Regions from separate parts of the Pantoea allii genome, predicted to be linked through region 2. Evidence: predicted binding sites of a transcription regulator. Region 2 holds the regulator's gene; the other holds the start of a gene.
The links. The regulator PhoB, encoded in region 2, activates phosphate uptake and scavenging genes when phosphate is short. The targets are predictions, from matches to a motif close to CTGTCATAAAACTGNCNNAT.

Region 1: a site for PhoB is predicted at 2,699-2,718, ahead of serA (phosphoglycerate dehydrogenase). Genes of this name have one in related genera too.

Annotation. Positions count from the first base shown of each region.
Region 1 is NZ_CP125958.1:949,738-954,162, forward strand. Features, by position in the region: gene QNH99_RS04675 (oxidative stress defense protein) at 1-510, shown strand, start outside; gene QNH99_RS04680 (LysR family transcriptional regulator ArgP) at 879-1,781, opposite strand; gene rpiA (ribose-5-phosphate isomerase RpiA) at 1,963-2,622, shown strand; gene serA (phosphoglycerate dehydrogenase) at 2,900-4,138, shown strand; gene QNH99_RS04695 (5-formyltetrahydrofolate cyclo-ligase) at 4,181-4,425, opposite strand, start outside.
Region 2 is NZ_CP125958.1:3,540,519-3,544,943, forward strand. Features, by position in the region: gene QNH99_RS16835 (PstS family phosphate ABC transporter substrate-binding protein) at 1-268, opposite strand, end outside; gene phoR (phosphate regulon sensor histidine kinase PhoR) at 288-1,601, opposite strand; gene phoB (phosphate response regulator transcription factor PhoB) at 1,616-2,305, opposite strand; gene sbcD (exonuclease subunit SbcD) at 2,503-3,699, shown strand; gene QNH99_RS16855 (AAA family ATPase) at 3,696-4,425, shown strand, end outside.

The DNA of each region.
Region 1 (4,425 bases), 2.0 Mb from region 2:
TATTTTGATTTCCTGCAAAAAAACGGTATTGAGAAAAAAGACATTGAAGCGGCGAACCTGACGACGCAGCCAGAGTATGACTACACCAAAGACGGTAAATCGCAGCTTAAAGGCTATCGTGCGGTGCGTCAGGTGCAGGTCACCGTTCGTCAGCTGGACAAGCTGAACGATCTCCTTGATGGTGCGCTGAAGTCCGGTCTGAACGAAGTGCGCGGTGTTGAACTGGGCGTCGCCAATCCAGAGAGCTACAAGCAGCAGGCACGTAAAGCCGCGATTAAGAATGCGACCCAACAGGCCGCTGAACTGGCTGAAGGCTTTAATGCCAAACTGGGCCCGATCTACAGCATTCGTTATCAGGTGGCAAACTATCAGCCAATGCCCATGAACCGCATGTTTAAAGCCTCGGCTGCGGCAGATACGTCTGCGCAGGAAACCTACGATCAGCAAAGCATCAACTTTGATGACCAGGTGGATGTGGTGTTTGAGATGAAACCGAATACGGCACAGTAAGCCGTTATTGGTGTTGTGGTTAAGCCATCAGGGGCAGTGTTTGCCAGGCGGTCCTTGCGCCGCTGATGCGGTTCCTTCACATCGCTCATCAACCTGACGGACCGGCACAGACGGCACAACGCTGTGCCGGCTGTGCCTTTTACCCGCATCCTTGCGGGTAAATGCTAGTGGATTCCCTCTGCTCAGCGCTGCGTATTGCCTTCTGAAAAATGCCCTGACGGCCATTAACGCCGTGCCGCTTTCACAACTACACCTTCTCACCGCAACGCCCAACTTTTGCGGCGGCAAAGATTAGACGTTTGGCACACAACCTTCAGCCAGCTCGTTTTTCCTGGCCTTTAGCGCTTTTATGATCTGTCGACCGCCCGCTATTCCGCCGTATCCTGACGTAGCACCCGATGGCCATGGGCAATCAGCGCATCCGTTACCCGACGCATCAGCCGGCTTTCTGGCGCAAAACGGTGCCAGTACAGCATCCGACGTTGATACAGCCCCGGCGTGAGATCGATGAGCTCGCCACTTGCCAGTTCGCGTTCAATCTGCAGGTGAGGGATCATACAGCAGGTCGATCCCTGCCGCGCCATCTGCACAAACGCTTCGGATGAGTTGACGATATGGCAGGGAACGCTGCCCGGAGATAAATCAAAGTTCTGCTGCAAGAAGGCCTGATGCATATCATCCAGATGATCAAAGGCCACCGCTGGCGCTTTAAGCAGGGCGGAACGCGTTACGCCGTTGGGGAAAAAGCGATCTGCGAAATCCTTTGAGGCCACAAACAAATAATCCAGGGCACCCAGTTGATCCACCAGACAGCTGGGCAGCGGCTGGGGCTGGATACTCACTGCGCCAACCACTTCGCCTCGTCTCAGGCGTTCCTGAGTGCGGGTTTCATCCTCAACCTGAAGGTTCAGGCGCACCGGCGAATCGGCCAGTACGTCTTTTAATGCGGGCAACAGCCAGGTTGCCAGGCTGTCGGCGTTCACCGCCAGCGACAGCAGCAGCGGCGTTGTCCCGCTGATTTCATCGCCCAGCCACTCTTCCTCCAGCAACTCAACCTGGTGCAGCAGCGCAAGCAGTTTTTGACCTTGCTCGGTAGGGCGAGGCGGCACGGTGCGAACTAACAGCGGCTGACCAAACAGGTTTTCCAGCTGTTTAATGCGCTGCGATACGGCAGATTGCGTAATGCACAGCTTTTGCGCGGCACGTTCGAAGCCGCGTTCACGTATCACTGCGTCCAGCGCCTGAAGCGTTCTGTAGTCAGGGCGTTTCATTATTTTTCTCTCTCCTTCAGGATGGACGTCACTATGCCACAAAAGTGCCAACGGCAATGTCGGGGAAATTTTTGTGGGCTGGCTTCCAAAGCATTAAATCCGCCCAATGCATCCGAGCATTTTCAGCAAGCCTTGCTTTATACTACGCGCAATTCCTTATCGCACAGGTTCTAAACATATCATGACCCAGGATGAACTGAAAAAAGCTGTTGGTTGGGCTGCACTTGATTATGTCCAGCCCGGGACAATCGTCGGTGTTGGAACAGGTTCTACTGCCGCCCACTTTATTGATGCGCTCGCAAGCATTAAACATCAGATTGAAGGTGCCGTTTCCAGTTCCGAAGCCTCAACGCAAAAGCTGAAAAGCCTGGGCATTCAGGTGTTTGATTTGAACGAAATCGATGACCTGGCCATTTATGTCGATGGTGCCGATGAAATTAACCCACAAATGCAGATGATTAAAGGCGGTGGCGCTGCGCTGACGCGTGAGAAAATCGTCGCTGCAGTGGCCAAAAAGTTTATCTGCATCGCCGATGCATCCAAAGAAGTGGATGTGCTTGGACGCTTTCCGCTACCGGTTGAAGTCATCCCGATGGCGCGCAGTTATGTTGCGCGTGAACTGGTGAAGTTGGGGGGCTTACCTGAATATCGTCAGAATGTAGTGACCGACAACGGCAATATCATTCTTGATGTGCACAATCTGCGTATTCTCAATCCCATTGAGCTGGAAAAAACCATCAACGCCTTGCCCGGTGTGGTCACCGTTGGGCTGTTTGCGACGCGCGGCGCAGACGTTGCACTGATTGGTGGGCCGGACGGCGTCAAAACTCTCAAAAAATAATGCGCCTGGCGCTGAACGGCGCCCGCTTTTTTTTGATTTAAAAAACTTTTCTTACCAGGTCAAAATTTGGTGACTTATGTCACATAACCGTCATCGGCAGCGGGTTCGTTCTTTCCGATGCGGCCAACCCATGATTTTGTCTGGCAAAGTGCGCCCTCTGAGCCCGGCCATGCTGACGGGCAGGCAATCGTTTGTATTGCCGCAGGCGATTTTTTTGATATTTTGACAGACGGCTGGCGGCGTTCAGTCCTCGTTGAATTCTGAATAGGGTTGGGAAATGGCAAAGGTATCACTGGAAAAAGACAAAATTAAGTTCCTGCTGGTGGAAGGTGTCCATCAGAGTGCGCTGGAAAACCTCCGTGCTGCAGGTTACACCAATATTGAATTCCACAAAGGCGCACTGGATGCCGAGGCGTTGAAAGCGTCCGCTCGCGATGCGCATTTTATCGGTATCCGTTCCCGTTCCCAACTGACCGAAGAGATTTTTGCCGCTGCAGAAAAACTGGTGGCTGTGGGCTGTTTCTGCATCGGAACGAACCAGGTTGATTTAAATGCGGCCGCTAAGCGCGGTATCCCGGTGTTTAATGCGCCTTTCTCCAATACGCGCTCTGTTGCCGAACTGGTTATTGGCGAAATGCTGCTGATGCTGCGTGGTGTACCGGAAGCGAATGCGAAGGCGCACCGCGGCGTCTGGAATAAAATTGCCAAGGGCTCATTTGAAGCGCGCGGTAAAAAGCTCGGCATTATTGGCTATGGTCATATCGGTATGCAACTGGGCGTGCTGGCTGAGAGCCTGGGCATGCACGTTTATTTCTACGATATTGAAAACAAACTGCCGCTCGGCAACGCTTCACAGGTTCGTAGCCTGACGCAACTGCTGAACATGAGCGATGTCGTCAGCCTGCATGTACCTGAAACCGCCTCCACGCAAAATATGATCTCTGCCAATGAACTGGCGCAGATGAAACCCGGCACGTTGCTGATAAACGCCTCACGCGGCACCGTAGTGGATATTCCGGCGTTGTGTGACGCGCTGGCAAGTAAGCAGGTTGGCGGAGCCGCTATTGACGTATTCCCGGTCGAGCCTGCGACCAACAGCGATCCGTTCATTTCACCACTGAGCGAATTCGACAACGTTATCCTGACGCCGCATATCGGTGGATCTACCGAAGAAGCGCAGGAAAATATTGGTATTGAAGTCGCAGGTAAGCTGGCTAAATACTCGGATAACGGTTCAACGCTGTCCGCCGTTAACTTCCCTGAAGTTTCATTGCCGATGCACGGCGTGAGCGCCAGTCGTCTGCTGCATATACATGAGAACCGCCCAGGCGTCCTCACCGCGATCAACCAGATCTTTGCTGAGCAGGGCATCAATATTGCCGCTCAGTACCTGCAAACCTCGCCGATGATGGGTTATGTGGTGATTGACGTTGACGCCGAGCATGAACTGGCTGAGAAAGCCCTGCAGCTCATGAAGGCTATTCCGGGTACTATCCGCGCCCGTCTGCTTTACTAATCCATCGCTGTCATAAACCCAGGCGCACGAGCGTGCCTGGGTTTATTCATCCCATAGCCAGAGTTTAGACGGCGTCAGTACCGCGGGCAGGGGGATATCCCAGGCCGCAGCAGGCAGCACATCAACCAACTGACAATCGTGGGCAACCCCAATCGGTCGGAACGCGTGCTGTTTCCAGTTCTGTAAGGTGCGGTCATAGAAACCGCCGCCCATGCCTAAACGCTGCCCGGTGCGGTCAAATGCCACCAGCGGCACCATCATTACGTCCAGTTTATCAAGTGTAACCA
Region 2 (4,425 bases):
CCTGGCGCTCATCCGCCTGCATAGGCCGGCTCATGGCCCCAATCTGCACGCTACCGGCGGTGAGCGCGGTGGGCGCGGTTGACGAGCCCGATGCCTGGACCTGGACGTTTACGCCAGGCGACTGACGGCTAAAGTCATCGCCCCATAAGGTCATCAGGTAGCCGAGCGTGTCCGAGCCTGCGCTGCTCAGATTGCCTGAAAGCATAACAGGCTGCGCCTGCACCAAGGCAGGCAACAGAGAGAAGAACAGCAAAAAAAACGCGCGCATTGTTCCGGTCCGTCAGCAGTTAATGGACGGCATTCTCCTGCATCCCGTTAGTAACAATCAACCGTGGTGCCAGGGTAAACGTAAAACAGGTTTCCTGATGCGGGATGCTGGTGATCTCCAGACGCGCATTATGATGGCTCAGCGCATGCTTCACGATGGCCAGCCCAAGCCCGCTGCCGCCGGTGGCGCGTGAACGCGCTTTGTCCACGCGGTAAAAACGTTCTGTCAGACGTGGGATATGCTCAGAAGCAATGCCGGGGCCGTTATCGCACACCTTGAATACCGCGCCCTGCTTGCTACGTAGCCAGCTGATATCGATGCGCGTGCCCTCTGGCGTATGGTTAACCGCGTTGTAAACGAGGTTGGAAATGGCACTGCGTAATTGCTCATCATTGCCAAACACTTTCAGATGGGGATCGGTATGAAAATGGATAGCGTGACGCCCACCGCTCAGGGTTTCGGCCTCATGCTGCAGCAGTTTTAGCATGACGGGCACATCAACCTTTTCTTTCATGTTGATGACCGGGGCAGCCTCAATACGCGACAGCGTCAGGAGCTGTTTGACCAGGCTATCCATCCGTCGGGTTTGCTCCGACATCGTGTGCAACGCTTTGTCCCGTGAGCGCTGATTCATCACAGAGTCGTTCATCATTTCCAGATAGCCCTGAAGCACCGTTAAAGGCGTGCGCAGTTCGTGGCTGACGTTGGCGAAGAAGTTACGCCGTGCTCCCTCAAGCTGATGCATCTGGGTAACATCGCGCGCCACCATTAACCACTGGCCTTCGCTGTAAGGCATGACACGGAATTCCATATGGTGCTGGTTATTCAGCACCAGCGTCAGTGGCTTGTCGAAATCCCGCTGGCGAAGGTAGCGTGAAAACTCAGGATAACGCAGCAGGTTAAGGATATTTTGCCCGTTATCCTCTGGCCAGCGCAGCCCCAGGTGTTGCTGTGCCAGGCCGTTGCACCAGAAAATAGTGCCCTCTTCCGTGGTCAGGATTACGGCGTCAGGCAGCGACTCCGCGCCGCTACGAAAGCGCTTAATCAGATTACCTAACTCGCGCCGCCGCCGCCGGTTGCGCAGTTGCATTTGATACAACCCGTAAAACAGTGGCTCCCAGCTAGCCTGGCCTGAAGGCGGCGTCATCGTGCGATCGAGCCATAGCCAGTGAGAAAGGCGCATCAGGTTGTAAAAATGCCACAATAACATGCCGACGACGCTAAGTAACAAGAGCCACGGCAAATAGCCAAACAGCAGGCCAAGCACCAGCGCAGGCAGACACGCCAGCACCAGTTCGGACAATAATCTCTTCCAGGAGAGGCGTTCCAGCACGGTTAAAGCTCCGTTTAAAAGCGGGCAGAGAAACGATAGCCTGTTCCGCGTACGGTTTGTACCATGCGATCGTGGCCGGTCAGTTCCAGCGCCTTACGTAAACGACGAATATGAACGTCAACGGTGCGATCTTCAACATAGACGTTGGTGCCCCAGACGTGATTGAGTAGCTGCTCACGGCTGTAAACACGCTCAGGATGGGTCATAAAGAAATGCAGCAGCTTGTATTCTGTCGGCCCCATTTCCAGCGGTGTGGTTTCTGACATCACGCGGTGCGATGACGGGTCCAGGCTCAGGCCCTGCATTTCAATCACGTCTTCAACCGCCATCGGCGAAATACGACGCATAACCGCTTTGATGCGTGCCATCAGCTCTTTAGGCGAAAAGGGTTTAGTGATGTAATCATCAGCCCCGACTTCCAGCCCACGAACCCGATCTTCTTCCTCGCCGCGCGCGGTCAGCATCATAACCGGAATATCGCGCGTCATGGCTTCACGCTTAAGATGTTTAATAAATTGTATGCCGCTACCGCCGGGTAACATCCAGTCCAGCAGGATCAGATCAGGCCAGGGTTCAATCAGCTTGCTGACAGCACTGTCATAATCTTCGGCCTCAATCGGCTGATAATCGTTTTGTTCCAGAACAAAACATAACATCTCACGGATTGGAGCTTCATCTTCCACAACTAAAATGCGCTTAGCCATTATTACTCCTGCAGGTAGGACGGCTTTCACTGATATTTGCGGCGTCATTATGCGTCAGTTTTGTGACAGTTTTATGAAAAAGTTAGCCATAAAAGTCGGCTTGCAACAACCATTTATGACAACATGACGACATGTTTTGTGGCTTTAGTGATAGAGCCAGTATAATTGCCGGGCAAATTGTTATGGCAGGGAGTGTTATGCGCATTATCCACACCGCGGACTGGCACCTGGGGCAGTTCTTTTATAACAAGAGCCGTGCCGCTGAACACCAGGCCTTTCTTGACTGGCTGTTAATCCAGATTGAGCAGCACCAGGTTGATGCCCTGATTGTGGCGGGCGACTTATTCGATACCGGTACGCCGCCCAGTTATGCGCGTGAAATGTTTAACCGCTTCGTGGTGGCATTACAGCCCAGCGGCTGTCAGCTGGTGGTGCTGGCAGGTAATCATGACTCGGTGGCGACGTTAAACGAGTCGCGTGAACTGCTGGCCTGTCTGAATACGCGAGTGGTTGCCACGCCGCAAGAAAATGATGATGTGCTGATGTTGACCACCCGTCAGGGCGAACCCGGCGCGTTACTGTGCGCGATTCCTTACCTGCGTCCGCGCGACATCATGCGCAGCCAGGCCGGTCAGTCGGGGCGGGACAAACAGATCAGTCTACTGGAAGCGATTGCCGCGCATTATCAGCGCAGTTTTGCGGCGGCGCAGGCGTGGAACAAGCACCTGCCCATCATTGCAACCGGCCACCTTACGGCCCTTGGCGTCAGCAAAAGTGATTCGGTGCGTGATATCTACATCGGCACGCTGGACGCCTTCCCTGCCTCGGCATTTCCGCCAGCGGATTACATCGCCCTTGGGCATATTCATCGTGCTCAGCGTGTGGCTAACAGCGACCATATTCGCTACAGCGGTTCCCCTATTCCACTTAGCTTTGACGAGCTGGGCAGCGAAAAGAGTGTGTATCTGCTGACGTTCGGCTCCGCAGGCCTGGAGATCGATGCCCTGCCCATTCCGCTGTTCCAGCCGATGAGGATGCTCAAAGGTTCACTGGCGCAAATCAGCCAGCATCTAGCCGACTTTTCCCATCCGAGCGGCGAAAAACCGGTCTGGCTGGATATTGAAGTCACGACTCAGGAGTACTTAAGTGACCTGCAGCGCCAGGTGGAAGCCCTGACCGCAGATTTACCGGTGGAAGTGCTGCTGTTACGACGCAGTCGTGAACAGCGTCAGCACAGCCTGACGCAAACGGATAATGAAACCCTGAGCGAACTGAATGTTGAAGAGGTTTTTGCCCGGCGTCTGGCACTAAACGATGCGCTTGACGATGAGCAGATTGCCCAGGTGACAACGCTGTTCAGGCAGACGCTGGCCGAGCTGGAGGAGAACCCATGAAGATCCTCACGCTGCGATTCAAAAACCTCAATGCGCTGAAAGGGGAATGGTTTATCGACTTTCGCACCGAGCCTTTCGCCAGCAATGGTCTGTTTGCCATTACCGGGGCGACGGGCGCGGGTAAAACCACCCTGCTGGATGCGATCTGTCTGGCGCTGTATCACCAGACGCCGCGCCTGGGCGTGCTCTCTCAGGGGCACAATCCGCTGATGACGCGTGACTGCGCAGAATGCCTGGCTGAAGTCGAATTTGAAATTAAAGGTGAAGCCTGGCGTGCATTCTGGAGCCAGAACCGCGCCCGGGGTACGGCAGACGGCAAACTGCAGGCACCGCGCGTCGAGCTGGCACGCTGTGCGGATAACCAGATTGTTGCAGACAAAGTGGGCGACAAACTCAAGCTCACCGAAACGCTCAGTGGTCTGGATTTTGCGCGCTTTACCCGCTCAATGATGCTGTCACAGGGCCAGTTCGCCGCGTTTCTCAATGCCAAAGCCAACGAGCGCGCGGAGTTGCTGGAAGAGCTGACCGGCACGGAGATTTACGGTCTGGTTTCTATGGCCGCGTTCGAGCGCCATAAAGAAGCGAAAAATGCGCTGGAGTTGCTGCGCAGCCGGGCGGGCGGCATGGCACTGCTTGATGAGGCGACCCGAACCGGGCTGCAACAGCAGCAAGCTGCACTGACGGAAGCCGAGCAGCAACTCAGCCGCCAGCTTGACACCGCTCAGC